DNA from 4 places in the Rhizobium sp. BIGb0125 genome. Region 3 is predicted to be linked to each of the others. Evidence: predicted binding sites of a transcription regulator. Region 3 holds the regulator's gene; each other region holds the start of a gene.

Region 1 (7,506 bases), on a different contig from region 3:
CGCGGGCAAGCGTCTCGGCAGATGTTTCCCCCACTTCAGCCCGACCACCGGGAAATGTCCAAAATGTCTCGTGTGTCGCACGGTGCACCAGCACATGCCCATCGCGAAAAGCCAGTCCGGCAATCCGCATCTGGAAAATACGCCTTGGTTTGAATTTCATGCGGATGCGCATGTCTTGTGTCATAAAAATGATCCTGCCTGCATAAGCCGTTTCTCATCCAGCCCGAGCGCTGCGACCTCGTCCTGACGAAATTTCGCGTCATCGGCAACAATGAATTCATCCAGTTGCGGCGGCTTAACACTTGTACCAGCCAACATTGCATGCACCTGGCCACGATGATGCGTCTGATGTTGAAAGACGTGCTGCAAAACGTCGTCAAACCGTTCACGCTGAATACGCTGCTGACGGTGAATGAGGACCTCGGAGGAGAGCTCCTCAGCGGTGAGATCATCAGTAAGCGTGATGAGAACCTTGTCCAAAGCGCCTTGCTCAATGGCCAAGTCGTCAATGTTCTTGTAGGGTTCGGGGTCAGCCCATGCAGCGGGGCCCAAACTCCCACCCTGCAACGCATCGATATAAAATCGGTCGACAACGAGGATGTGATTGAGTGTCGACCGAATGGACGGGAAGAAGGAAACCCGCGGCGCCTCAAATTCTCCCGGCTGCAATTGCCGACAAGCCTGATGTAGACGGTAATTGGCCAGCGCATTGTTAAAGGCAAGTTTACGAAAGCCGCGGACAGGATCGTAAATGTTCATGGTCTCTCCTTCAAACGAGCCTCAGTCATCCTCCAGTGTCAGGCGGAACTGTGCCGCCTCCATATCCTTCGGTGGCTGCAGCCCCAGATGTTTCCATGCCGTTGCCGTCAACACGCGGCCGCGTGGCGTGCGCTGAATGAACCCCTGCTGGATCATGTAGGGCTCGATAATATCCTCAATCGCATCACGTGGTTCTGACAATCCGGCGGCAATAGTTTCAATACCCACCGGACCGCCACCAAAGTTGACGGCAATCATCGTCAGATAACGCATGTCGAGCTGGTCGAGCCCCATATTGTCAACCAGAAGACGGGTCAGTGCCTGATCTGCGATTTCCCGCGTAACGGCTTCCGCCTTGGCAACCTCGGCAAAGTCACGCACTCGCCGCAACAAGCGGCCGGCAATACGTGGCGTACCACGTGCACGACGGGCAATTTCGCGCGCGCCTTCATCGGTCATGCCGAGGCCCATCAGTCGCGCACCACGGCGAACGATCAGCTCCAGCTCTTCGACCGTATAAAAGGACAGACGGACTGGAATGCCAAAGCGGTCACGCAATGGCGTGGTCAGCAGGCCAAGTCGGGTTGTCGCGGCAACGAGCGTAAACTTGGACAGGTCAATCTTGACCGAACGCGCAGCTGGCCCTTCACCGATAATCAGATCGAGCTGAAAATCTTCCATCGCAGGGTAAAGGATTTCTTCGACGGCCGGGTTCAACCGGTGAATTTCGTCGATGAACAGAACGTCGCGTTCTTCCAGATTGGTCAGCAAGGCGGCAAGATCTCCGGCCTTGGCGATCACCGGACCGGATGTCGAACGGAAATTGACGCCCAGTTCCTTGGCCATGATCTGGGCGAGTGTCGTTTTGCCAAGTCCGGGTGGTCCCACGAACAGTACGTGGTCCAAAGCCTCACCACGGTTCTTGGCTGCCTCGATAAAGATCTTCAGATTGGCGCGCGCCTCTGCCTGCCCGGTAAACTCGTCGAGCGATTGCGGGCGTAAGGTTGTGTCGATATCCTCGCCACGCTTGTCCGCCGATATCAGTCTTGTGGCATCGCTCATTCAGCGCATTCCATCTTCATTGCAGAGAATAGACGGCACCGGGTCAAAACAGATGCCTTTGATGTTGTTCTTTTGCCTTACCGGGACAGTTCCTTCAACCCGAGGCGAATAAGCTTGGCACTGTCGGCGTCTTCACCGCCATTTTTAAGCGCCGCCGCCACCGCATTGGCAGCCTGATCGCGCGAATAGCCCAGATTGGTCAAAGCCGATACGGCATCGGCAACCGGCGCAGGCGCTGCCCCCTCACCCAGTTCCTGTTTCAGACCAATCGAACCGGATGCCTCACCAGCAAAGGCAGGCGCCTTGTTGCGAAGCTCGGTCATGATGCGAATGGCAACCTTTGGTCCCACGCCGGGTGCACGCGACACAACGGTCTTATCCTGCAGCGCAATGGCATTGGCCAGTTCCGAAGGTGACAGCGTCGACAACACTGCAAGCGCCACCTTGGAGCCCACTCCCTGCACGCTTTGCAGCAGGTTGAACCATTCCCGCTCCAGCGCAGACATGAAGCCAAACAGTTTCAACTGGTCTTCGCGCACATAGGTCTCGATGAACAGCACAATGGCTTCACCCACCGAGCCAAGCCTGGACAGTGTGCGCGCTGAACAATGCGCGACGTAACAGACACCATGCACGTCAACGAGGACATAGTCATCGCCGATTTCTTCAATTGTGCCCTTGAGTTTACCGATCATGACAACGCCCGTTTAAACAGTGAAAAATATCAACCCGCCGCCAGCGCGCGACGCATGCGGTCGCCACCGCGATTATGTGCGTGGCAGATGGCAATGGCCAGCGCATCCGCCGCATCGTTACCCTTGAACTCAGCTTTCGGCATCAGGATTTTCAGCATCATGTGAATTTGCTGTTTGTCACCATGTCCGACACCTATCACCGATTTCTTGACGGCATTCGGCGCATATTCGGAGACGGGCAACCCGGCGCGTGCCGGAACGAGCATGGCAATACCACGCGCCTGTCCCAGTTTCAGCGTCGCCACAGCGTCCTTGTTGACGAAGGTCTGTTCAACCGCCGCCTCATCCGGTGTGTAGGAATGCACCACCTCGGCAAGTCCGTCATGCAACTGGCAAAGGCGCGAAGCCAGATCCATATCGCCGTCAGATGTCACTGTTCCAGAGGCGACGAAACGCAGGCTGTTGCCCAGTGTTTCGATAATCCCCCACCCCGTGCGGCGAAGGCCGGGGTCTATTCCTATGATGCGAATCGTCTGTTGCATGGTCTCACTCTATCGTCAGCAACAAATACCTGCCAGCGAGAAGTGAACAAAACGACAACATTGATAAATTTGCACTGCAGCATTTACCAACACTTAAATTCCTGTCCGCATGCTGCGCATCAAAAATAGAGGGGAATTCCGGGCACCGCCTGTCGTTCCAAATAAAACAAGAAGCATAAACTTCACTTGGCACTGGCAACCCTGTGGCCTGTTGGTCTGCGGTTGTTCCAGACAGGCATAGGCTCGTATTGATGTTAAACAGGTTTCATTCAATCTCATCAAAAGTGCTGGTCATTTTTTTGGCACTGATGTTCGTCTCCATCTCGCTCATGACCCTGCTGGCTTACCGAAGCAGCAGTAGCGTTCTACAAGAGCAGGCCCAGAACGCCATGGAAAGTGTGCTGACCTTCCGTGGCGACATGCTGAAAGAGAGGTTGGAGCAACTGCAAAACCAGGCCGATTCCATCGCAAAAATCGAAGCCCTGCAAATGGCTGTGGTTTCTATGCGTAGTGGCTGGGGAACGGTCCAGAAAAACTCCGGAGATGCCAAGGCTGAATTGAAACGGGTATTCATCTCGGAAAATCCCAACCCTGCGGATCAACGCGAAAAGCTGATCAAACCGGAAAATCCGAGTGGTTTTTATTACTCCACCCACGAAAAAACCCAGACTGACATTGCCACCTACCTGAAAGGCACACCTTTCAGCGATATCCTTTTTGCCGACACATCAGGCACCGTCTATTACTCCTATAAAAAGGACGCGTCCTTCGCGGAAAACACCACGGATGCGGCCTGGAAGGATACCGGATTGGGGGTCGCCTTTGCGCGTGCGGCAGAAAACGCCAGCAAAGCGGTTGGTGATATCGCAGCCTCCAGCTTCTCCGGCTGGAAGGTAGAACAGGCAACCGGTCAATCCGATATTTATTTTGCCGTACCAGTCATGAAGTTCGAAGCCTTCAAGGGTGTCGTCCTTTTCCGTGTTCACAGCGATGTTTTCGTACAGTTGCTTGCTAAGGGTATTGCACCGGCAAGTTCTGAACAGTCTGCCGTTTTGTCTGCTGACGGTTCGGCAATCGGCCTTGATCAGGGCAAGCTGACCAATCTCGATCCTGCACCATTTACCTTCCAGTCAAAGGCAATGGCTGAAAAGAGTATGACGGTCGCCGAAATCCAACGCGGCAATGCCAAGGCCAACGCCTATGCGCGGCCGATCGAGTTTAATGGCCAGACCTATCTTGCCGTTGAAAGCATCCTGCAAAGCGAACTGGATGCAGGCTCGTTCTCTATTGCCAGCGCTTTGGCAGTCATAGGCATATGTGTACTGATCGCCATGTGCCTGATCACGGCCGTGTTCTCCAGACGGCTGTTTGCACCGCTGTCGAAACTCGCCAACCTCACGCGCGAGGTTGCCAATGGCAACCTGCAAACTGAAATCACCGCGCAGGACAGAAAAGACGAAATCGGCACCATGGCCAAGGCGCTCGGCAGTTTTCGGGAAAAGCTGATTCAGCAGCGCGAATTGGAAGACACTACGTCCCGCACCCGTGCCGAAGCCGAGGAAACCCGCAGGCAGAACCTGGTGGAACGTGAGGCTGAGGCCGCAACATTGCAAATGGTAGTCCACTCTCTTGATCAGGGGCTGGACCGCCTTGCCAAGTGTGACCTCTCCTACCGTATTGAAAAGCCCTTCCCACAGGAGCTTGAAAGCCTGCGGCTGAACTTCAATCAGGCTTTGGCAACCCTCAGCGACACCTTGCACTCAATCGGTGGCAATTCGCAGGCTGTGCGCAGCGGCTCAGAAGAAATGCGTGTTGGATCAGACCAGTTGGCCGAACGCACGGAACGACAGGCCGCTTCGATTACGCAAACGGCAAGTGCCATCAACGCCATTACCGATGCCGTCAAACACCAGATCGCGCGCGCCGAGCAGGCAAGCAAGATCGCCAAGGATGCCAACGCCGAAACGCAATCCTCCGGGAAGATCATGGGGCAGACGATAGCGGCCATGGAAGCCATTCAGGCCTCGTCACGACAGATCAACCAGATCATCGGTGTGATCGATGAAATTGCCTTTCAAACCAACCTTCTCGCACTGAATGCCGGTGTGGAAGCTGCCCGTGCGGGCGAAGCAGGCAAAGGCTTTGCCGTGGTAGCCCAGGAGGTGCGTGAATTGGCGCAACGCTCTGCCACCGCAGCCAAGGAGATCACGGCTCTCCTGAAGAAATCGACCGACGAAGTCTCAAGCGGTGTTTCACTGGTGGAACAGGCCAGCAATTCGCTTTCCGGCATCGGCAGCCATGTTGAAACAATCAACAGCCGTATCCACGACATCATGGAATCCACCCGCGATGAGGCAACCACACTGCTTGAAATCAACCGGGCTGTTTCCAGCCTTGATTCTATGACGCAGCAGAATGCCGCTATGGTGGAAGAAACCACAGCTGCCATTCACAATCTTGCAGCGGAGGCCGGAGAAATGGACAGCAAGCTCAGCCAATTCGTGCTGGCACCTTCGACCGATGCATTCGCTGGCAACCACAGCCAACATTTGCGACGCGCCGGATAAAGTGGGTTCCCCGCTCTGATCAGAAACCGGATTGGGGCTTCAATTGAAGCCCCAATTTTTTTGATCCTTCATACAATTACGCTTTCACACTCTGGCAATAGTGTCCACGCACCTTACATCCTGCACAACAACAATTCGCATATGCAGGAGCCGCCGATGATCCCCTTTTCAATTTTAGATCTTTCCCCCATCGGCGAGGGAGAAACGGCAAGCGATGCCTTGCGCAACTCCCGTCATCTGGCCGTCAAGGCTGAGGAACTGGGTTACAAACGTATATGGCTGGCCGAACACCACGGCATGCCAGGTATCGCAAGCGCGGCAACATCGCTGGTTATCTCACATGTCGGTGCTGCTACCTCACGCATCCGCATCGGGTCTGGCGGTATCATGTTGCCAAACCATTCGCCGCTGGTCATTGCAGAACAGTTCGGCACACTAGCGGCGCTATACCCCGACCGTGTCGATCTGGGCCTTGGCCGTGCACCGGGTACCGACATGCGCACCGCGCGTGCCCTGCGTCGCAACATGGACAATGGCGTAGACACCTTCCCGCACGACATCATTGAATTGCAGCGCTATCTTGGACCAGAACGCGAGGATCAGGCGATCTTTTCCGTGCCGGGCACCGATACCAACGTGCCGATCTGGCTTCTGGGCTCCAGCCTCTACAGCGCCCATTTGGCGGCGGCCCTCGGCCTGCCCTATTCCTTCGCGTCACACTTTGCGCCTGACATGTTGATGGACGCAATTGCCATTTATCGTGAACGCTTCCAGCCATCGGCAACACTCGACAAACCCTATGTCATGGTGGGTGTCATGGCATCTGCGGCCGATACTGATGAAGAGGCGAAATATCACTTCACCTCGGCGCAACAGCAATTCATCAATCTGCGCCGTAATGTACGCAAACGTTTCCCAAGGCCAGTGGCCGATATGGATGAGTTGTGGAATGAAATGGAGCGCATCAATGTCGATCACACGTTGCAATATGCAATGGTCGGCTCGCCGCAAACTGTCCACCGTCAGCTTGAAGAATTCCTTCGGGTGACCGCTGCCGATGAATTGATTATCTCGACACCAATCCACGATGTGGATGCCCGACTGCGATCGATCGAAGTGTTCGCCGGGCTGGACGGCCTGTTCTCTAAATCCTGATAAAACCAAAAAAGCCCCGGTCGAACCGGGGCTTTTTTTAAAAAAACTCTGATGGCGGAAAAATCAGGCCGACAGCTTGGCCAGAATTTCTTCTGACACTTCGAAGTTCGAATAAACGCTTTGAACATCATCATCGTCTTCAAGGTTGCCGATAAGCTTCATCAACGACTCGGCCTTGTCTTCGTCAACAGGAACCGTGTTCTGTGGCTTCCAGATTGACTTGACGCTTTCAGCTTCGCCGAGCACGCCTTCCAGCGCCTTGGAAACTTCGTTCATCGCTTCAAAACCGCAGATGATCGTGTGACCATCTTCCGTGGTTTCCACATCGTCAGCGCCAGCTTCGATAGCAGCTTCCATTACCTTGTCAGCATCGCCAACCGATGCCTTGTAGGTGATTTCGCCAACGCGGTCGAAGGAGAAGGACACCGAACCGGTTTCGCCGAGCGCGCCGCCAGCCTTGGTGAAGATCGAACGAACATTCGATGCCGTGCGGTTACGATTGTCCGTCAGAGCTTCAACAATGACAGCCGTGCCGCCTGGACCGTAACCTTCGTAGCGAACATAATCGTAGTTCTCAGCATCAGCGCCCGATGCCTTTTTGATGGCGCGGTCGATGTTGTCTTTCGGCATCGACTGGGCCTTGGCGTTCTGAACGGCCAGACGCAAAGCAGCGTTCATGGTCGGATCTGGCAGACCGGTCTTGGCCGCGACGGTAATTTCACGGGC
Region 2 (7,506 bases), on a different contig from region 3:
GGGCCGCACTGGCAGCAAAGACCGCCATCTTGGACGGGTCGGCGTTGGCGGCCTGCGCCAACGCATGCAACGCCTGAATGGCAGCAACCGTATTCAGGTCATCGGCAAGCGCATCCAGAACCGTTGTGTCAGGTGTGGCATCGCCCGGCTCAGCCGCTGGCCACTTCGCCAGCAACCGTTCGGCCTCTTCCAGTCGCTTGACGGAGAAGTCGATCGGCTCGCGGTAATGGGTCATCAGCATGGCGAGGCGCAAAACCTCGCCCGGCCACTGCCGCTCGCCAAAGCGGTCGGTATGCAGCAATTCGTAGATGGTGAAGAAGTTGCCGTCCGATTTGGACATCTTGCGGCCTTCAACCTGCACGAAGCCGTTATGCATCCACAGATTGGCCATGACATGCGTGCCATGCGCACAACGCGACTGGGCGATCTCGTTTTCATGGTGCGGGAAAATCAGGTCGAGACCGCCGCCGTGAATATCGAAAACGTCGCCGAGGTAACGGCCGGACATTGCCGAGCACTCAATGTGCCAGCCCGGACGACCACGACCCCACGGGCTTTCCCAGCCAGGTTCGTTATCGTTGGACAGCTTCCACAAAACGAAATCGGACGGATGTTTTTTGTGAGCATCGACGGCAACGCGGGCGCCAGCCTGCTGCTCATCCAGCGGTCGCTTGGACAACTGACCGTAATCGCTCATCGAATGGGTGTCGAAAAGTACTTCACCGCTAGCATTGTAGGCATGGCCACGGGCAATCAGCTTTTCGATGATATCGATCATCTGGGCGATATTGTCGGTCGCACGCGGCTCGATGGTGGGCTCGAGATTGCCAAGTGCAGCAACATCCTGATGGAACTGCTCTGCGGTCTTCTGGGTAACCGCATGAATGGCGTCATTGAGCGGCAGGTGAGGGTAGTCACGCAATGCACGCGCATTGATCTTGTCGTCGACGTCGGTGATGTTGCGGGCATAGGTGACATGGCCTTCACCATAAACATGGCGCAGCACACGGAAGAGCACGTCAAACACGATTACTGGCCGCGCATTGCCAATGTGGGCAAAGTCATACACGGTTGGGCCGCAGACATACATGCGCACGTTCTGTTCATCGATAGGCGCAAATGCAGCCTTTTCGCGGGTCAGGGTATTGTAAAATTTCAGGTTCATTTCAATTTCTCCCGAACAGAACCGTAACGGGCGCGGGCGCGTTTGTCATCTTGCCGTTGAGAAGATGCGAAACAGCCGGGCCGGTTTGGAGACTAGATAACGTGCTTTGAGTGACGTGACTGTGCAGGTGCCTGCACAAAATGCGCTTAGCGGTCTGAACAGGAACATCGTGCGCCGCGAACATCAAGAATGATCTTCGGGTCGATGTCGCAAACCGTATCAAAACCATGGTTGAAGGGCGCCATTTTCATGGTCAGCCTTATGGCGCGCCCGATAGATTTGGTCAAGAGCCTGCAACCTTGCTGCGGTGTCATGCCTCCCGGAACAGGTCTCCACTTGGGAGGCATGTTTGGCAGGTCTTATTCCGGCAGATGGTAGTCCAGGAACTTGTTGTCACGCACAGAAAACAGCTTGCCTGTTTCGGTCTGTTCAGGTGCCAGCAAGGGCAGCAGGGTCTTTGCAACATCGGACGGTGTCGGCAGCGTCGACGGATCTTCGCCCGGAACCGCCTGCGCGCGCATGGCAGTGCGTGTCGCACCGGGATTGACGCAGTTGATGCGCAGCGCAGTCTTCTGCGTTTCTGCAGCCCATGTGCGGCCAAGCGCTTCGACGGCAGCCTTGGAGGCGGAATAGGCGCTCCAGAACGGGCGACAGGAATGGGCAACGCCCGACGACAGCAGGATGGCGCGTCCAGCATCAGATTTGATGAGCAGCGGCTCCACCGAACGGATCAGACGCCAGGTCGAGGTGACGTTGATGTTCATGACCTTTTCGAAGACTTTCGCCTCGATATGGCCGATGGGGGAAATCACACCTAGCACACCGGCATTGGCTACCAGAATATCAAGCTTGCCCCAGCGTTCGTTAATGGAGGCGCCAAGACCATCGATTGCATTCATGTCGGCGAGATCGAACGGCACCAGCGTGGCCGAGCCGCCTGCGGCCTGGATGGCATCGTCCAACTCCTCAAGACCGCCAACCGTACGCGCGCAGGCGATGACGTGTGCGCCAGCTTTTGCCAGTTCCAGTGCGGTGAAGTAGCCGATGCCGCGTGAAGCACCAGTTACCAGTGCGATCCGGCCAGTAAGGTCGATGGTCATGTGTCTCCCCCGAAGAGTAAATCAGTCTGTGACTGCCGTCTTATGAGGAAGCGACATGGGCGGCAATAGGCCAGAAGGTCGCAAAGCAACTGCCACAAACAAAAAGCCCGCGCAGTGGGCGCGGGCTAAAGCTTGGTTTATCAGCCGTTGCTGGCCAGCATCGATATCTTACTGCCCATGGCCTCGCCGTTCTGATCGAGAAGGCGGGTCGGGTAATCACCCGTGAAGTAATGATCGGTGAATTGCGGACGCGCATTGTTGCGGTCCTCACCACCAACGGCGCGGTACAGGCCGTTGATCGACAGGAAGGCCAGCGAATCCACACCGATGAACTTCGCCATGTCCTCGACATTGGCGTACTGGTTTGCCAGCAGTTTGTCGGCGTCAGGCGTGTCGATGCCGTAGAAGTCCGGATGGAAGATCATCGGGCTGGCAACACGGATATGCACTTCCTTGGCACCTGCTTCGCGGATCATCTGGACGATTTTTACAGAGGTCGTGCCACGAACGATGGAATCGTCGACCAGCACAACGCGCTTGCCTTCAATCATTGCGCGGTTGGCAGAGTGCTTCAGCTTGACGCCGAAAGCGCGGATCTGCTGGGTCGGCTCGATGAAGGTACGGCCGACATAGTGGTTACGGATGATGCCGTATTCAAACGGAATGCCACTCTGCTGGGCAAAACCAAGCGCTGCAGGCGTGCCGCCATCCGGGACAGGCACAACGACGTCACCTTCGACCGGCGCTTCCTTGGCCAGGTTCATACCCATGTTCTTGCGGGTGGTGTAAACGTTGCGGCCGCCAACCACGGAGTCAGGGCGTGCAAAATATACATATTCGAACAGGCACAGGCGTTCTGGCTGCGGTTTGCTTGGCTTGCGGGCGTCGATAGTGACCGAACCATCCGGCTGCACTTCGCAAATGATCACTTCGCCGTTTTCAACATCGCGCACGAACTTGGCGCCGATAATGTCGAGCGCACAGGTTTCCGAACAGAAGATCGGCTTGCCGTCCAGTTCACCCATGACCAGCGGGCGGATACCGGTGGGGTCGCGTGCGGCAATCAGCTTGGTGCGTGTCATGGCCAGCATCGAATAACCGCCTTCCATCTGACGGATTGCGTCGATGAAACGGTCGGATGTTGAACTGTGGCGCGAACGGGCGATTAGGTGCAGCACAACTTCGGTATCGGAGGTCGACTGGCAGATTGCGCCAGTAGCGATGATCTGGCGACGCAGGGTCAGGCCGTTGGTGAAGTTGCCGTTATGGGCAATCGAAATGCCGCCTTCTTCCAGTTCGGCAAACAGCGGCTGCACGTTGCGCATCGCCACTTCGCCGGTCGTGGAATAACGAGTGTGACCAATGGCGATATGGCCGGGCAGGCGGGAGAGGGTTGCAGGGTCGGTATAATGATCACCGACCAGACCCATGTGGCGTTCCTGATGGAAGCGCTTGCCGTCGAAGGAAACGATACCGGCGGCTTCCTGTCCACGATGCTGCAAGGCATGCAGGCCAAGAGCGGTCAGCGTAGCTGCGTCCTCATGCCCCAAAATGCCAAACACGCCACACTCTTCATGCAGCGTGTCGCCATCGATAACATCTTTGATCGTGGAATGCGAAAGCGGCTGGTTCATGCGTCTTGCCTTTGCTCCCTACAGTACCGTGCTTCATGTCATCAAGCGTTCGAGGTACTGTAATATTTTGATCTTCGCCCAACCTTCAAATAGTCGTGGATTTGAAAGTCATGCGCCCAAAAAACAAAGACCTGACCGGTGAAATCTTTCTCCGGGAAGGTCCGTTACTGCTCTATTGAAAAAACCATACCACATGTAAGGCGTCTTGCGTATCACGCAAGACGCAACACAGTGTCAATTGTTTGTTGCCGGTGCGTTGGTTGCAGGGGCCTCTTCAGAAGGCGCCTGTTCCGTCGTCGCGTCCTGATTACGGCCCATGATGCGGTCTAGAACTTCGGGCTCGATGTTGCTTGGCAGCACAGCTTCCAGCTTCTGCACCAGCATGTCGAGGAATGGCTTGGACTTGGCCTGGGTCATCCATGTCGGCTGGATCTTGACGTCAACCAGCCAGTTCCAGAATGCCAGTGCAACGACCAGCAGCAGAAGGCCGCGGGCCACACCGAACAGGAAGCCAAGCGTGCGGTCCAGCGCGCCGATGCGGCTGTCGATGATGAAGTCGGCAATCTTGGACGTGATGAACGAAATAACGATCAGCGCAACAAGAAAGACCACACCTGCCGAACCGGCAATCGCGATGCGGTGGTCATTGGTGTAGTTGTTGGCGTAAGGCACCAGAACCGGGTAGAGATAGTAGGCGGCAGCAGCCGAACCAACCCAGCTTGCTATGGACAGAACTTCGCGGGAAAAACCGCGCACCATGGCCAGAACGGCTGAGAAAAGTACAACGGCGAGAACAATACCGTCGAAAATCGTGATGGGCATATACCAGCTCCAAAGGTCGCGGGGCTTTATCAAAGCACCGTCTTGCCTGTTTGCGATCCTCTTACACCACAGGCTTAGCCAGCGAAAGGATCAATATTCATCTTCCTCAACCTGTTTGAAGCGGTTGGCGGAACCTGCGATGCGCGCAACGAGATCCGGCAGGCTTTCAATTTCTGCCCATCGGCCGTTGCCGGTTTTAGGCAATTCCGCCGATGCTGTCGGAAGCAGTGCCTGGGTAAAGCCCAGTTTTTCCGCTTCCTTTAACCGCTGCACCGTGTGCGAAACGGGTCTTACCGCTCCTGACAGGCTGACTTCGCCGAAATAAACACAATCGGCCGGAAGGGCAAGACCGGCAAGCGACGAAACCAGTGCGGAAGCCACAGCCATGTCGGCGGCCGGTTCCGAGATGCGGTAACCGCCAGCGACATTCAGGTACACATCGTGCTGACCAAGTCGCACCCCGCAATGGGCTTCCAGCACCGCCAATATCATCGCAAGGCGTGACGAATCCCAACCGACTACGGCGCGGCGCGGGGTGCCGAGAGACGTGGCTGCCACCAGCGCCTGCACTTCAACCAGTACAGGGCGGGTGCCTTCCATGCCGGCAAAAACCGCAGCGCCCGGGGCTTTTGCGTTGCGTTCACCCAGAAAAAGCTCGGATGGATTGGAAACTTCCCGCAGGCCCTTGTCGGACATTTCGAACACGCCGATTTCATCCGTTGGTCCGAAACGGTTCTTCACCGTCCGCAGGATTCGGTAGTGGTGACCGCGGTCGCCCTCAAAATAAAGCACCGCATCCACCATGTGTTCAACAACACGCGGACCGGCAATCTGGCCTTCCTTGGTCACATGGCCAACAAGCACCATGGCGGCACCGGTCTGTTTGGCAAAACGGATCATCGCCTGTACGCCGGTACGCACTTGGGTGACTGTACCGGGTGCCGAATCGGCCGTGTCGCTCCACAGGGTTTGGATAGAATCGATAATCACCAGATCCGGGCGCTTGCCTTCGGAAATGGTTGCCAGAATATCTTCGACATTTGTTTCTGCCGCCAGCAGCACGTCGGTTTGTGCCGCGCCCAGACGCTGCGCACGCAGACGAACCTGTGCCACGGCCTCTTCACCCGAGACATAAATAATACGCTGGCCACGTCGCGACAGGGCTGCGGCGGCCTGCATCAGCAGCGTCGATTTGCCGATACCGGGATCGCCACCGATCAACACTGCCGAGCCACGGACGAAACCGCCACCGGTTGCGCGGTCCAACTCGTCCATGCCGGTTGCAATGCGCGGCGCTTCTTCGGATTCCCCTGATAGTGCCGTCAAAGCGACCGGACGACCTTTCTTGGGTGTTTTGCCGGGCCCTGAGCCGATGCCACCCATCAGGTCATCTTCAATGATGGTGTTCCACTCACCGCAACCTTCACACTTGCCAACCCAGCGGGTGTGCACCGTGCCACAGTTCTGGCACACGAATTGGGTTTTGGTCTTGGCCATGCGGTTGTGGCTCCCGGCAGTATCTTGAATGAGAACAAATAAAGAACTTAATGCCGGGATAAACGCCTGCCGTCGGCTTTGCAAGCCTGTTGTTTAAAGGCGGTGCGGTTTTAATTATTCGCCGTCGAACAAATACTGCCGCTCATAACGCAGACCAAGGCCGGTCAGCATTTCATAGCCGATGGTTCCTGCCGCACGCGCGACCTCATCCACCGGTACATTGGGGCCGAACAGTTCAATGTAATCTCCAGCGCGCACGGCATTTTCGGGCACATCGGTGACATCGAAAATGGTGAGGTCCATGGTCACGCGACCGGCAACCGGGACCCGGTGGCCGTTGATGAAACCATAGGCGCCGCCATAACCCATTTCCCTCAAAGGAATGCCGGAACCGGAAAGCGAACGCTGATAACCGTCGGCATAACCGACTGATGCTATGGCAAGGCGGCTGGCGCGCTTGAGCAGGAAAGTGCCACCGTAGCTGACGGTCTGTCCTTCACCGGCTTCACGCACCTGAATGATGCGCGCTTCCGCCTTGGCGACCGGGCGCATCGGATTATCCACGTCATTGACGGCTTCGCCGCCGTAAAGCGCGATGCCGGGACGGGTCAGATCGAAGTGATAGTCTGGACCCAAAAATATTCCAGCAGAAGCTGAAAGGCTTGATTCGACACCTTCGAAAGCAGCGCTAACCTTACGGAATGATTCAAGCTGTGCCTTGTTCATGGCGGAAGAGGGCGTGTCCGCCGATGCTAGGTGCGATAGCACGAGAACCGGGTCGAAGCTGGCTGGTCGCGAGATATCGTCGGCCAGAAACAGTGCCTCATCCAGCGGCAATCCAAGACGGTTGAAGCCGGTATCGACATGAAGGGCGAATGGATGATCACCCCGTTCGGCGAGCGTCGACATCCAAAAAGCCAACTGCTCTTCCGACGCGACGACAGGCACAAGATCATTGTTGAAGAAATGCGCTTCCTGTCCTGGCCAGATGCCTGACAGCACGAAGATACGTGCTTCCGGAGCGTGCGGACGCAGTGTCACGCCTTCGGCAACGGTTGCCACGAAAAAGTCCCGTGCCCCGGCATGGTACAGCGTGGTGCCGCAATCTTCGATACCCATGCCATAGGCGTCAGCCTTGACCACGGCGGCGGTCCGCGCCTTGCCGGAGCGTTTTTTCATGTCGCGCCAGTTATCCGCCAGTGCACCGAGATCAACAGTCAGCCGCAGCGGCGCATGCTCGAATTCGTCATAATCGGAAAGGCTATCGTCGAAATCGGTCATGCTGTCT
Region 3 (7,506 bases):
CATGCGCCACATCATCGTCATCGCAAATGCAAGGCTCAAAGAGTACGAAAACAATCAATCAAGACTGACTTGATGAGGGTCGAGAGGTGTTGCCTGCCAGCGAGCAAGGCCTGAATCCCGCGCATAAAAAAACACCGGCGAGAGCGCCGGTGTTTTGTGTCATTCACTAACCAATCAGCGCTTGGAGACTGGTACGTAATCGCGCTGTGGTGCGCCGGTGTAGAGCTGGCGCGGACGGCCGATACGCTGCTGCGGATCTTCGATCATTTCGTTCCACTGGGCAATCCAGCCGACGGTACGTGCCAGAGCAAACAGAACCGTGAACATGGTTGTGGGGAAGCCGAGAGCCTTCAGCGTGATGCCGGAGTAGAAGTCGACGTTCGGGTACAGCTTCTTTTCGACGAAGTACGGATCGGACAGGGCGATCTTTTCCAGTTCCAGAGCAACCTGCATGATTGGGTCGTCGCCGTTGCCCGTTGCTTCGAGCACTTCATACATGGTCTTCTGCATGATCTTGGCGCGCGGGTCGTAGTTCTTGTACACGCGGTGACCAAAGCCCATCAGGCGGAACGGATCGTTCTTGTCCTTGGCGCGGGCAATATACTCAGGAATACGGTCAACAGAGCCGATTTCGTTGAGCATGTTGAGCGCTGCTTCGTTGGCGCCGCCATGGGCAGGGCCCCAAAGGCAGGCAATGCCAGCTGCGATACAGGCGAACGGGTTTGCACCGGAAGAACCTGCCAAGCGAACAGTCGAGGTCGATGCGTTCTGCTCATGGTCAGCATGCAGGATGAAGATACGGTCCATGGCGCGGGCCAGAACCGGGTTCACCTTGTACTCTTCGCATGGAACGGCAAAGCACATGTTGAGGAAGTTCGACGCGTAGTCGAGGTCGTTCTTCGGGTAAACAAATGGCTGACCGACGTGGTACTTGTAAGCCATTGCCGCGATTGTCGGCATCTTGGCGATCATGCGAAGGCTAGCGACCATGCGCTGGTGCGGATCGGTAATGTCGGTCGAGTCGTGGTAGAAGGCAGACAGGGCGCCAACGGTGCCAACCATCACAGCCATCGGATGTGCGTCACGGCGGTAACCGCTGAAGAACTTCGTCATCTGCTCATGCACCATGGTGTGGCGCGTTACGCGGTTGTCGAAATCCTTTTTCTGTTCTGCTGTTGGCAGGTCGCCGTACAGAAGCAGGTAGCAAGTTTCAAGGAAATCGCCCTTTTCGGCAAGCTGCTCGATCGGGTAACCGCGGTGCAGAAGGACGCCTTCGTCACCATCGATATAGGTGATCTTGGATTCGCAAGATGCAGTCGATGTGAAGCCGGGATCATAGGTGAAATTGCCGGTGTGCTTGTACAATGCAGCGATGTCGATGACGTCTGGGCCTATCGCTCCCTCTCGAATGGGAAGTTCTACTGTCTTGTCGCCGAGCGTAATAGAAGCGCTTTTTTCCGTCATCATAATCCTCCGAGAACATGCGTTTTGGATGCCGTGAGGCATCTAGGCGTTAAGCGTTCAGGATAGCTATCTGATCCTGCGCCATATGCCAAGCTATCCAAAAGGCAAATTGTGCGTTGCGGTATCAACTTGTGCCAAAAACTAGGCTTTTGGCGTTTGACTGTTTCATATTAGGTCAATGCTTCCTTAAAATATAAGTGGTTGCATTGTTGTTGTGCCGGTTGCAAATTACCCCCTGTCCGGCGGGGGAGCTGCGGGTTTGACTGTAAGACCATCGCAAGAATTGCGACAGCAGGAACCGTTGAGACTTGATCTCCCCGGTGAGGGTGATTCCTTTGCTCTGCAACGATATCAGGGCGGGGTAGCAGAGGTTTATGAACAGTCTGCAACGGCAGGGAATTTATCCGGTCGGATATCGTCGCTGTCGCGCATGTTGGACATCGAAAAGGCCTATGGCCACGGCTTTCTTTGCATTCCGGTTTTTCTGGCAGTCGGTGCCGTCATCTGGTTTTCGAGCCTTCAGACACCGTCACCCTACCTGCTTGCTGGCGGCTTTTGTTTAGCCGGCACACTGGCGCTCACGCTTCGGTACCGCGCGGCACCACTGGCAGGATTGCTTAACCTTGTTGCGCTGTGTCTGGCAGGCATGCTGCTGGCGCAATTGGAAAGCTGGCGGCAGGATACTGTCACCATCGATACGCCCGTCACCACAGTTGTGTCAGGTGTTGTCGAGCGACGCGAGGTGGATGCCCGCGGGTACTGGCGCTACATCATATCGGTCACCGGGACTGAAAACCCTGTACTGTCGCGCCCGCCGCAGAAGATCACGGCACTATCAAGAAGTCGCCATCAACCGATAGAAATCGGGCAGGGCGTTACCGGCCGCGCACGCCTGTCTCCACCCTCAGGACCGGCCTTGCCTGGTCTGAATGACTTTGCCTTTTCCGGCTATTTTAATGGCATAGGTGCAACCGGTTTCTTTTATGGAGCGCCACAGCCTGCGGTGAGTGAGGCGATCAAACGCCGCATTGCGGAACGCGGACACTGGCTCAGTGTGACTGATACAGGGCTTTATCAATTGCGCAGCGCCATTGCCGAGCGCATCCGCAGCACGATTGGCGGCGACGCCGGCGCTTTTGCCGCCTCGATCATAACCGATGAACGGCGTGCAATATCAGAAACCACCATGGAAGCACTGCGTGTGTCCGGCCTTGCCCATATCGTTGCCATCTCGGGCCTCAACATGGCGCTGGCATCGGGCATATTCTTCGTTGGCTTGCGCACGGCACTCAGCTGTTTTCCGGGTTTTGCCGAGAGGCGGCCGGTCAAGAAGATCGCTGCCTTTGCCGCCCTTATCATGACGCTCGCCTATTACCTGATTTCAGGGTTTGCAGTGTCTGCCGGACGGGCATGGCTGATGATGTCGATCATGCTGATCGCCGTGCTGTTTGACCGTCCCTCGATCAGCCTCAGAAATGTTGCCATTTCCGCCATCATTATTATCTGCGTTTCGCCGTCAGAGGTCATGGGGCCAAGTTTCCAGATGTCCTTTGCGGCAACCATTGCGCTGGTCGCCGCGTATGGTTTCTGGACACGGCGGCGCGCCGCACAAGACAGCGCAACATTCCGGACGACACATACGCCGCTTACCCTGAAGGGCCTGTCCATCTTTGGCAGCTTCTGCGCCGGTATTGTCGTGACCTCGCTGATTGGCGGGGTCTCCACGGCCATCTATTCGATGGAACATTTCCACCGTGTCACCACCTATGGACTGGCGGCGAACCTCGCCGCCATGCCGGTTATGTCTTTCATCGTCATGCCCTTTGCCTTGATCGCCATGTTGCTGATGCCCTTCGGGCTGGACGGGCCGTTTCTGACCGTCATGGGTTACGGCATGGCGATGACAATTGATATTGCCACCTATGTGGCCTCATGGGGAGGCGATGCCGGGGTCGGACGACAGCATCAATGGTTTTTGGGCGCTGGAACGCTTGGCCTATTGGCGCTGACACTGTTTCGCACCCGACTGGCTTGGGTAAGTGCTGTGTTCCTGTTGGCAGGCCTTGTGCTGTTTGTGCTGTCACGGCAGCAGGACAATGCCGATCTGGTGGTTTTTGAGGACGGGAAACTGATGGCACTGGTTGGCGAGGATCAGGTTGCCAGCACCAGCCAACGCCCATTCGGCTTTATCTATGACCAATGGGCGCGGGCTTTGTTCTTACCTGACAAATATATTCGGCCAAACATGCTGCCGGAACTGCCGGTCCCAGAACCTCCGCCTGACGACACCAATGACAAAACGACTGGCAATGCTGATGCTGCGCCACCACGATCAAGACGGCCGATGCTGGACGAACACACCATTCAGACGGAAAGGCAGGTGATGTCTGCCGCCGTTACAAACGCATCTGATGCCTTTACCTGCCGCCGCGACAGCTGGTGCATCGCCAGATCAGCGAAGGGGCAGGTGGTGATTTCCGTGCTGGATAACAGATATCTTGGTCTCGCCTGCGACATCGGTTCTGTGGTTATCACCACGCGTCCCACATCATTTGAAACCTGCCGCTCCGGCGCCTTTTTGCTCAGTGCCCAGACATTGCGGCGCACCGGATCGCTGGAGATCACATTTTCAACTGAGGCAACAACCGCCGCAAACCGGCATTTGCCGATAGAGAGAATGACAGCTGCCATGTATGGTTCCTACCGTCCATGGACCATGCATCGTTATTACAACTGGCGCAGCAGGACATTTGAAACAGCAGTACCGCCGCATGTCTCGCAACTGCTGGACCGTCACTAGACTAAAGTGAGTTGAAGGCAAGTTTTGTCGGGCGTTTTCCGGCGACAGTAGCGATGACGCGCTGGCGCGTCACCTGGCAGTGATATGGGTCTGCTGATGACCGCTTAGTGGTATCTGCGGATCAGGCCGACCAGCTTGCCCTGAATCTTGACGCGGTCAGGTCCAAAGATACGGGTTTCATAGGCCGGGTTTGCAGCTTCAAGCGCAATCGATGCACCTTTGCGGCGAAAACGCTTCAAGGTCGCTTCTTCATCATCGACCAGCGCCACGATGATGTCACCGGGATTGGCGGTCTTGGCGTTGCGGATGATGACCGTGTCGCCGTCAAAGATGCCGGCATCGATCATCGAGTCACCGCGCACTTCCAGTGCGTAATGTTCACCAGAACCCAGCATGTCAGCCGGCACGGACACATCATGTGTGTTGTTCTGGATGGCGGAGATCGGCACACCGGCCGCGATCCGTCCCATCATCGGCACCGATACCGAGCTGCCGCCATCATTGGCGCTGACAGGCGCGGGGGTCGGAGCAGGGGCGACAACCGGTTTTGGTTTGCCAAGGCTGCCTTCGATCACACTTGGTGAGAAGCCACGCTGTGGTTTGAGGCTTGGCGAATAGGCTTCAGGAAGTTTGATGACTTCCAGTGCGCGCGCCCGGTTTGGCAGGCGGCGAATGAAGCCACGTTCTTCAAGCGCTGTGATCAACCGGTGAATGCCGGATTTGGACGCGAGATCAAGCGCATCCTTCATCTCATCAAATGAGGGAGGAACACCGGATTCTTTCATTCTTTCGTGAATGAAAAGAAGCAGTTCCTGCTGTTTGCGTGTGAGCATGAAGTCGCACCCCAACCGTTGATGAAAATCGAAACAAATGCAGAACATACACTATATGTTCCATATGTGTTCCGCAAGGCTTTAATATTTCGTAATCGCCGCGCCGGTGAATTTTCTTTCAAACAGCCAAGACGTGTAATCGCTGCCTATCACGCTGTTTTTTAAACGATTTCACGTCAATTCATCACAAAACGATCCGTCAGAAAGCTGAGGCGCGCAACACCGCCCGTTAGCCGACCAACCGGCATGATTATCGATCTGATATCGTAAGGTGCCATGATTCGGTTCGTTTGATTCTCTCCACCAGATTGGGTTGGCAGCGCATATTCCCTGTGCATTTTTACCTTCACGAGGAAGCATTGCGTTGAAATCTCTGTTATGGGGAGGGTTCGCTGCTCGTTCGGAGTCGGCATTCAACATCTATTTTTGACAGTATAAGGTTTTAGGGCATTGCAGGTCGGCATCGACATGGGAACGCTATCGGGTGGGCAGGCTGCCAAACTCGACATTGAGGAATTGCTCGCCACGCGTCTGCTGGTGCAAGGCAATTCCGGTTCCGGAAAGTCGCATCTGCTGCGCAGGCTTCTGGAACAATCCGCCCCCTGGGTTCAGCAGGTCATTATTGACCCTGAAGGGGACTTCGTGACGCTGGCTGATAAGTTCGGCCATATCGTTGTGGATGGCGAGCGCACAGAGGGTGAGTTGGCCGGTATTGCCAACCGTATTCGCCAGCACCGCGTATCCTGCGTCCTGACGCTTGAAGGTCTTGATGTCGAACAGCAAATGCGGGCCGCAGCTGCATTCCTCAACGGCATGTTCGATGCCGACCGCGAATATTGGTATCCGGTGCTGGTGGTGGTCGACGAAGCGCAGATGTTTGCGCCGTCCGTGGCTGGTGAAGTAACCGAAGATGCCCGCAAGGCTTCGCTTGGCGCCATGACCAACCTGATGTGTCGCGGCCGTAAACGTGGTCTGGCCGGCGTTATCGCCACGCAGCGTCTGGCAAAACTCGCCAAGAACGTGGCGGCGGAAGCCTCCAACTTCCTGATGGGCCGTACTTTCCTTGATATTGACATGGCACGCGCAGCCGACCTGCTCGGCATGGACCGCCGTCAGGCGGAAATGTTCCGCGATTTGCAGCGTGGTAATTTCGTGGCGCTTGGCCCGGCTCTGTCGCGCCGCCCACTGCCTATCGTCATTGGTGCTGTGGAAACCTCGGCTCGGTCGTCATCGCCCAAGCTGATGCCGCTGCCCGATGCACCGCAGGACGTGGAAGACCTGATCTTCACGCCAGACCCGGAAGAATTTACGCGCGCCCCTGTGCGCCGCACGCCACCGGCACCGCGCCCGACAACGGACATTCTGGCAGAGCTGTCGCGCTCGACGCCGGCGGCGATCACGCCAGCCTCCGAACAGCCGCAGCGCAGCAGCGCCTCGGACATGACGCCGGAAGAGCGCGAAGAGAAGATTTCAGGCGTTCTCTACGAAATTCTGGATGATCCGCAGTCGGCCTATCGCACCGATGCGGTGCTCTATCAGGACTTTCTGGTGCGTGCCCGCATGCGCCGCATTCCCGGCACGCCGATGGCGCTGTCGGAATTCCGCCGTCAGGTGGCAATTACCCGTTCCGGCGTTGATGCCGAAATGGCGGCAAGTGAAAGCTGGCAAACGGCACTCGATCTGTCGAAAAACGTCTCCGACGATCTGCAGGGCGTATTCCTGATGCTGGTTAAAGCCGCGCTGGGCGAGGAGCCTTGCCCATCTGATGCCCGTATTGCTCGCGCCTATGGCACGCATTCTGCACGCCGTGCACGCCGTTTGCTCGGTTATTTCGAGGAGAAGGAACTGGTCGTGGTGCATGCCGATTTCTCCGGCAAGCGTATCGTGGCATTTCCGGACCTTGATGCAAAAACCGCACCCGGTGATGCGGATGCGGCTGATGATGAGGCGACGCTGGCAGCCGAATAAGGCTGCTGTTTTTTTAAGCCGTTATTCTATCTTATGGTCGGGTGCGTCCCGACCATCTGCTGTTGTTCATTCTCGGATCGCGTCCGAGAATCATCGTGCTGAAATCGCAGACATGGCCTGATGTTACCGGCCATCTTGTGGTGCCCATCCTCGGCGTTGCGCCGAGGATGGTGGAGTTTCGGGATGTTGTGAAGCGGGACAATATTCGACAGCCTTTGCTTGCTTGCGTGTGGCAAACAGCGAACCGACAACACCGGTCACCAGAATTGCGACGGTCACACCAAGCGAGACGGCAGGCGGGATTTTTGCCAGACCCAGCATGTCAGCCACGAAGATTTTCGAACCAACGAACACCAGAACCGCAGCCAGCGCATATTTGAGATAGGCGAAGCGGTGGATCAGGGCAGCCAGCGCAAAGTAGAGTGCACGCAGGCCAAGGAT
Region 4 (7,506 bases), on a different contig from region 3:
GCACAGGCGCGGTCACGCGAACATGAGTGGCTGGAAATTGGTCTCGGCGCACAAATCCTTAAAGACCTCGGCATTAGCTCGATCAAGCTCTTGGCCAGCCGTGAGCGTCACTATGTCGGCCTTGAGGGTTTTGGTATCAATATCACAGAGACCGAAATCTGCTGATTGCAGAGTTTTAGATTACCGGTGAAAGGGGATCAGTCCCCTTTCCAGCCCTCCAGATAATTGACGCTCTCGACACCGGTAAACCGTGCCAGACGTTTTAGTTCGGCATCCAGCCTGTCAAAACGCCCGGCAGAACCGCGTATACCCGGCTCCAGCCAAAGACGCTTTACGTCCAACGTTCCGCGCTTGCGATCCGCCTTCATATCGATGCGGCCGATCATCTGGTCCTTTTCCAGCAACGGAAACACGTAATAACCGTATTGCCGTTTGGGTTCGGGTACGAACACTTCGATACGGTAGAAAAAGCCAAACAGTCGTTCCGCCCGAGCGCGGTCGCGTAGCAACGGGTCGAAAGGGCTGAGGACACGAATGCCACTTGGCGGCTCAGGCACTGCCTGCAAATCATCCTCAATGTCGCGGAAGGCGACACAGGCACGCAGTTTTTTACCATCAGCTGACGCAAGGATCACATCGGTCAATTCATTGCGGTGGCTGTCAACCCAGGCCTTAGCTTCCTGCGGTGTCACGATATCCCAGAAGGCAGCGATTTCGCCCGAGGTTGCAAAACCAAGCCGTTTGAGTGCCTCGCGGCAGGCCCAGTCAAGAAACGCATCATGATCGACATCCGATTCGTGATGATCAGGGCGTAATACCCGTTCCGTCAGATCATAAACCTTCTGGAAGTTCACCCGGCCAGAAATCGACAGCTTGCCGGTATGCCACAGAAATTCCAAGGCAGTTTTGGAAGGATGCCAGTTCCACCAACCGCCCGACTTATGATCCTCGGCCTTCACGTCACGTGACATGACCGGACCGTTCTCCACAATCCGTGCGTAGGTTTCCTCAACAGCCTGACGGAACCCCTCGCCCTGCCATCTGGTCCAGCGCTCAATCATACCCGGTTCGCGGCGGCGGAAACGGTGTTTCCAATAGGGAAAAAATCGAGACGGCAGAATGGAGGCATCATGCGTCCAATGCTCAAAAAGCAACCGATCCTTTTCCAGAAGTTCGGTCAGATGTTTGGGTTTGTAGGTGCGGTTGCGTGAAAAGATGATCTGATGGTGGGCGCGCTCGACGGTAGCGATACTGTCCACCTGAACGAAGCCGATATTATCGACAAGCTGCAACAGGCCCTGTTTGTCCATGGCACGTGCAGGCGCGGCACAAAGCCCCTGCTTCGCCAGAAACAACCGTCGTGCCATCTGATTTTCAATCTCAATCGCCATGGTCGAAACGTTAGTGCGATAAAATCTGAAAATCAATGTTCTTTTTTTGTTCTTAATGATCGCCACTGCTGAACCCTTTACAGGTCCGTTCTGATGCTCCAAACGTTCCGCGTAAGCTTGAACAAGAATGATCGTATTTCAGGAGACGTGGCGGTTGGACATCTGCTTTAACCAGGCGGGCGCACGGTTTGAAAACCGCACTGCCCTTCACCCTCTGAGCCTGACGCTGAAAGAACACCGTATCGGTATTATCGGGTTGAATGGTTCCGGCAAAACCACCTTTGCTCGCATGATCAACGGATTGACCAAACCAACAAGCGGCACCGTCACGGTCAATAGGCTCGACACCGTCAAGGATGATGTCGCCGTTTTGCGGCAGGTCGGCTTTATCTTCCAGAACCCGCAAAACCAGATCATTCTGCCCGTTATTCGCGATGACATTGCTTTCGGGTTGAAAAACCGCGGACTGAGCAAGGCGGCGCTGAATGCCGCAGTTGAAGCCGTTTTGCAACGTCTTGGCATCGAACATCTGGCAAACCGTCGCGCTCATGAGATTTCCGGTGGCGAGTTGCAGCTGGTGGCTCTGGCCGCATTGACGATAACCGGCCCACAAATCCTGATCATGGATGAACCGACCAACCAGCTTGATCTGAAGAACCGTGCGCTTGTGGAAAAAACAATGGCTGGGCTGGAGCAGGACTTGATTGTCATCACCCATGATCTTGCCCTGCTGGAAACTTTCGATCGTGTGCTGGTATTCAATCAGGGTAGTCTGCATGCCGATACGTCACCTGCTAATGCCATCAGCCTCTACCGCGAATTGGCCTTGTCATGAGAAGCCTGCACGTTGAGGGAACCGGCTGGCTTTACCGTTTGTCGCCACGCGTCAAACTGATTTCGCTTGCCCTGTTCAGCATTGCACTTTTCATGACGCGCGATCCCTTTCTCTTGGCCGTCGGGCTACTGGTCGGTGGTGGCGTGTTGTGGCAGGCACATCTGGGCTTGAAAGAAACCCTATCGCGTCTGCGGCCGGTCATGCTGACGATTACGGTAATCGCCTTGTTTAGCTTCGTGTTTGCCTCACCGCTGGAAGCCACCATCTCTCTTTTTCGTCTGACTGCGCTCACGCTCTTGGCAACCGCGATAACGGCAAGTGTCAGTATCTCGCAGTTCATGGACGAAATCACGCTAGCCATCCGTCCCCTGGAAAAACTGGGACTGGCCAAGGCTGCCGACATCGGCCTTGCGGTTGGGCTGGTTATTCGCTTCGTACCAGAGGTCGTTCACCGCTACGAGTTGTTGCAGGACGCCCATCGGGCACGCGGGATACGGGCGAAATTGCACACAATCCTTGTTCCGCTGATTATTATGACGTTGAAGGATGCGGATGCGATTGCCGACGCCATTGACGCGCGCGGTTTCAGAGGCCAAACCTCATCTCCTGATATTTTGAGGGGAGACTAAACCCATGAAGACCCGTGACCTCGTTCTTATTGCGTTGTTTTCAGCGATCATTATTGCGCTTGGATTGCTGCCGCCAATTCCGGTCGCCATTATCCCCGTTCCAATTACGGCGCAGTCGCTCGGTGTGATGCTGGCCGGTGTCGTGCTCGGCGCAAAACGTGGCACGCTGGCCGTGTTGTTGACGATCCTGATTGCCGCCATCGGCCTGCCGGTACTGTCGGGCGGTCGCGGAGGTCTGTCGATTTTCAACACGCCGACAACTGGTTATCTGATCGGCTGGATTTTTGCTGCCTTCGTCACCGGTTACCTCTCGGAGAAACTGGTCAATCGTCAGCAGTCCGGTCTGGTCCAAGGCGTTGGTTTCTTCATTGCCAGCGTCACCGGCGGTGTTGTGGTGCTTTATGCTTTCGGTGTGCCTTATCTGGGTTACGCGGCCGGCACGGGTCTGGAAAAAGCTTTCCTTGGTTCGCTGGCCTTCATTCCAGGTGACGTTCTCAAGGCTGTTCTGGCGGCACTTGCAGGGCGTGCAGTTCTGGCGGGTTATCCGCTTTTGCCACAACGCGTCTGACCGCTTTTTTCAGCTTCACCTTTTTAAAAGACACCTGGATAGACCATGGCCACACGTCTTTATGAGCATCCCATTTTTCTTGAACACCTGACACCAGAGGGGCACCCTGAGCGCCCCGATCGGTTACGGTCGCTCAACATTGCGCTGGAGCACCCGAATTTCGGCGGGCTGGAGCGCAAGCAGGCGCCGCAGGCCAATGAGGACGCGGTGCTTCTGGCACATCCGGAAGAACATCTTCTGAGCGTGATGCGGGAAATTCCGGAAGAGGAAGGCCGTATCAACCGCCTTGAGGCCGACACCTATGCTTCACCGAAAAGCCTCAAGGCCGCATTGACCGGCATTGGCGCGGCTATGGCGGCGGTGGATGATGTGTTTTCCGGCGCCGCCGATAACGTGTTTGTGGCATCGCGCCCTCCCGGCCACCATGCGGAGACGTCAAAAGCCATGGGTTTTTGTCTGTTCAACAATGCCGCTATCGCCGCACGCCACGCACAGAAAGTGCATGGTGCTGAACGCGTGGCCATTGTCGATTGGGACGTTCACCACGGCAACGGCACACAGGATATATTCTGGGAAGACACTTCCGTGCTGTTTTGCTCCACGCACCAGATGCCCCTTTATCCGTGGAGCGGTGACAAGAAGGAAACCGGCGTGAAGAACAACGTGGTCAATGCGCCTCTGTCTCCCAACACCGGCAGCGATCATTTCCGTGAGGCGTTCAAATCCCGTGTCTTGCCGGCGATCTCCGATTTTTCGCCGGACCTGATTATCATCTCTGCCGGCTTTGATGCCCATTACCGCGATCCGCTGGCGCATATCAATCTTGTTGGCGATGACTTCGACTGGGCAACGGGCCGACTTCTGGAGATGGCGGACAAATATTGTCAGAACCGGGTCGTCAGCCTGCTTGAAGGTGGTTATGATCTGGAAGGGCTGGCGGAATCGGCGGCCATGCATATTTTGAGAATGATGAAGGGTTGAATATGACGGACACGACCAGCGCAACCGATGTTAGCAGCTACTCTTTCGAGAAAGCTGTCGCGGAACTGGAAAGCATCGTGGCCCGTCTTGAACGTGGTGATGTTGCACTTGATGATTCCATCAAGATTTACGAACGTGGCGAAGCCCTGAAGAAGCATTGCGAGAACCTGCTGACCGCCGCAGAAAAGCGCATCGAAAAAATCCGCCTTGATCGGAATGGTGCACCACAAGGTGTTGAGCCGCTCGACGGCGAATAAGTCGTTCAGGTGGATTTCCGCTTTAAGTTGATCCGTTCAAAAACAGTACACGCTGTTCACAAGACGTGCTCTGCCAATTCCGTTCATCTGTGCTAGTTTGCCGGGAAATAAGAAGGAAAATACACGATGTCCTTTTTTCCCGGGAACGATCCTGCCGCCGGTGATGCATTCAGTTGCGACGCGATCGAAAACCTGATCATTCCACGCTCGAGTGATATTGGCGGTTTTGCAGTGCGCCGGGCACTGCCCACCCGCCAGCGACGCCTTGTCGGGCCATTCATCTTTTTTGACCGTATGGGCCCTGCCATTTTGAAAGCCGGTGAAGCGCTGGATGTGAAACCGCACCCGCATATCGGCCTTTCGACTGTCACCTATCTGTTTGACGGCGAGATCAAACATCGCGACAGCTTGGGGACCGAACTGGTCATTCGCCCCGGCGATATCAATCTGATGACGGCCGGTCGTGGCATTGTTCATTCGGAGCGCACACCGGAGAACCTGCGCGGGCATCCGCTTTCGATGTCCGGCTTGCAGACATGGCTGGCGCTGCCCGATCATCTGGAAGAAATGGCACCGGCCTTTGCCCATACCGGGCGTGAACATATGCCTGATATTGATGTCAAAGGTGTACGCGGCCGTGTCGTTGTTGGTTCGATGGGTGGACTGGTTTCGCCGGTTACAACCTATTCCGATACACTCTACGCTGATATCAGCCTCGAACCCGGCGTTACATTCCCGTTCGACGCGATGCATGAAGAGCGGGCAATCTACATTCTTTCCGGCTCTCTGGATGTTGCTGGCGATATTTTCGCCGCCGATCAGTTGCTGGTGTTTCGCCCCGGCGACAATATAACGCTGAAGGGCGGACAAACAGGCTGTCATATCATGCTGTTTGGCGGGGCTGCCCTCAATTCCAAACGATATATATGGTGGAACTTCGTTTCTTCATCAAAAGAACGTATTGAACAGGCCAAGGAAGAGTGGAGAACCGCCCGGTTTGACATTGTTCCGGGTGATGAAGAAGAGTTTGTTCCTTTGCCGCAAGGTTGACATTTTGTAGAAGTGGACCAATTGCTCAGACAGAATTTCGCAATACATGGATTTGCGATAATTTATCTGCTGCTGGAGCCATCTGAATAAAGGCCGGACGATTGACCGTATTGCCAGAAACACCTTTGCTTGACCGGGTGCAGTTTCCATCCGATCTGAAAACGATTGAAGACCGCGACCTGCCCCAACTGGCACGGGAACTTCGCGATGAAATGATCGATGCCGTCTCCCGGACCGGTGGCCACCTCGGTGCTGGCCTTGGTGTGGTTGAGCTGACCATCGCTATCCATAAGGTTTTCAACACGCCTGAAGATCGGCTTATCTTCGACGTCGGGCACCAGTGTTATCCGCACAAGATCCTGACCGGACGTCGTGACCGTATTCGCACGCTGCGTCAGGAAGACGGTCTTTCTGGTTTTACCCGTCGGGCCGAAAGCCAATATGACGACTTTGGTGCAGGTCACTCGTCCACGTCGATTTCTGCCGGTCTGGGCATGGCTGTGGCAGCCGAACTCGACAAAAGCGACCGCAAGGTCATTGCTGTCATCGGTGACGGCTCAATGTCTGCCGGCATGGCCTTTGAGGCGCTGAACAATGCCGGTGCACTCGATGCGCGCCTGATCGTTATTCTGAACGACAACGACATGTCTATTGCACCGCCAACCGGTGCGATGAGCGCCTATCTGGCGCGTCTGGCGTCTGGCCGCACCTATATGGGCATCCGTGATTTCGGCAAGAAGCTGACCGCCTATCTGGGCAAGACCATCGACCGCGCCATTACACGCGCCGTCACTCATGCCCGCGGTTATGTAACTGGCGGCACGCTGTTTGAAGAGCTTGGTTTCTACCATATCGGCCCGATTGACGGTCATTCCTTTGACCATCTGCTGCCAGTGCTGCGCAATGTGCGCGACAACCAGCAAGGGCCTGTACTCATTCACGTGGTGACACAAAAGGGCAAGGGCTACGCCCCTGCCGAAGCTGCGGCCGACAAATACCACGGCGTCAACAAGTTCGACGTCATTACTGGTGCGCAGGCCAAGGCCAAGCCCAATGCACCGAGCTACACCAGCGTATTTGCTGAAGCGCTGGTGCAGGAAGCGACGCTTGACGAAAAGATCGTTGGCGTTACCGCGGCCATGCCAAACGGCACCGGCCTCGACAAGCTGTCCGATCTCTTTCCGTCGCGGACCTTTGATGTCGGTATTGCCGAACAGCACGCCGTTACATTTGCAGCCGGACTTGCTGCGGATGGTTACAAGCCGTTCTGCGCGCTTTATTCGACATTCCTGCAGCGCGGTTACGACCAAGTCGTCCATGACGTTGCCATTCAGGGCTTGCCTGTGCGCTTCCCCATCGACCGCGCCGGGTTTGTTGGTGCCGATGGCCCAACCCATGCCGGTTCATTCGACACCACATTCCTTGCCACCCTGCCCGGCATGGTGGTCATGGCAGCCGCTGATGAAGCCGAACTCAAACATATGGTGCGCACAGCTGCCGCCTATGATGAAGGTCCTATTTCCTTCCGTTATCCGCGTGGTGAAGGTGTTGGCATTGAAATGCCTGCCCGTGGTGAAATCCTTGAAATTGGCAAAGGCCGTGTCATCAAGCAGGGTAGTAAGGTTGCCATCCTGTCATTTGGGACACGGCTTGCCGAATGCCTGATGGCGGCGGAAGATCTTGACGCCGCCGGACTTTCGACAACGGTCGCCGATGCACGATTTGCCAAGCCGCTGGATCTCGACCTTATCCGCCAACTTGCCAGCCATCATGAAGTCCTGCTTACCATTGAAGA

What was found. Region 3 encodes LexA, which represses DNA repair genes until DNA is damaged. Its sites were predicted from a motif close to TGTTCNNNNTGTGTTCNG; they were not measured.
Region 1: a site for LexA is predicted at 3,101-3,118, ahead of ruvC (crossover junction endodeoxyribonuclease RuvC). Genes of this name have one in related genera too.
Region 2: a site for LexA is predicted at 6,249-6,266, ahead of radA (DNA repair protein RadA). Genes of this name have one in related genera too.
Region 4: a site for LexA is predicted at 1,428-1,445, ahead of M2418_RS07455 (energy-coupling factor ABC transporter ATP-binding protein). Genes of this name have one in related genera too.

The regions. Positions count from the first base shown of each region.
Region 1 is NZ_JANUDV010000001.1:280,723-288,228, reverse strand. Features, by position in the region: gene M2418_RS01285 (NUDIX hydrolase) at 1-184, opposite strand, end outside; gene M2418_RS01280 (DinB family protein) at 181-759, opposite strand; gene ruvB (Holliday junction branch migration DNA helicase RuvB) at 781-1,821, opposite strand; gene ruvA (Holliday junction branch migration protein RuvA) at 1,899-2,516, opposite strand; gene ruvC (crossover junction endodeoxyribonuclease RuvC) at 2,546-3,058, opposite strand; gene M2418_RS01260 (methyl-accepting chemotaxis protein) at 3,310-5,625, shown strand; gene M2418_RS01255 (LLM class flavin-dependent oxidoreductase) at 5,782-6,780, shown strand; gene M2418_RS01250 (YebC/PmpR family DNA-binding transcriptional regulator) at 6,844-7,506, opposite strand, start outside.
Region 2 is NZ_JANUDV010000002.1:407,427-414,932, reverse strand. Features, by position in the region: gene cysS (cysteine--tRNA ligase) at 1-1,165, opposite strand, end outside; gene M2418_RS05990 (SDR family NAD(P)-dependent oxidoreductase) at 1,525-2,265, opposite strand; gene purF (amidophosphoribosyltransferase) at 2,406-3,899, opposite strand; gene M2418_RS05980 (CvpA family protein) at 4,134-4,721, opposite strand; gene radA (DNA repair protein RadA) at 4,812-6,218, opposite strand; gene alr (alanine racemase) at 6,333-7,499, opposite strand.
Region 3 is NZ_JANUDV010000003.1:660,515-668,020, reverse strand. Features, by position in the region: gene M2418_RS11575 (transposase) at 1-73, shown strand, start outside; gene gltA (citrate synthase) at 175-1,464, opposite strand; gene M2418_RS11565 (ComEC/Rec2 family competence protein) at 1,766-4,264, shown strand; gene lexA (transcriptional repressor LexA) at 4,369-5,097, opposite strand; gene M2418_RS11555 (ATP-binding protein) at 5,548-7,065, shown strand; gene M2418_RS11550 (TerC family protein) at 7,189-7,506, opposite strand, start outside.
Region 4 is NZ_JANUDV010000002.1:712,233-719,738, forward strand. Features, by position in the region: gene ribB (3,4-dihydroxy-2-butanone-4-phosphate synthase) at 1-165, shown strand, start outside; gene M2418_RS07450 (winged helix-turn-helix domain-containing protein) at 198-1,391, opposite strand; gene M2418_RS07455 (energy-coupling factor ABC transporter ATP-binding protein) at 1,546-2,226, shown strand; gene M2418_RS07460 (energy-coupling factor transporter transmembrane protein EcfT) at 2,223-2,855, shown strand; gene M2418_RS07465 (biotin transporter BioY) at 2,860-3,423, shown strand; gene M2418_RS07470 (histone deacetylase family protein) at 3,469-4,404, shown strand; gene M2418_RS07475 (exodeoxyribonuclease VII small subunit) at 4,407-4,661, shown strand; gene M2418_RS07480 (pirin family protein) at 4,788-5,711, shown strand; gene dxs (1-deoxy-D-xylulose-5-phosphate synthase) at 5,813-7,506, shown strand, end outside.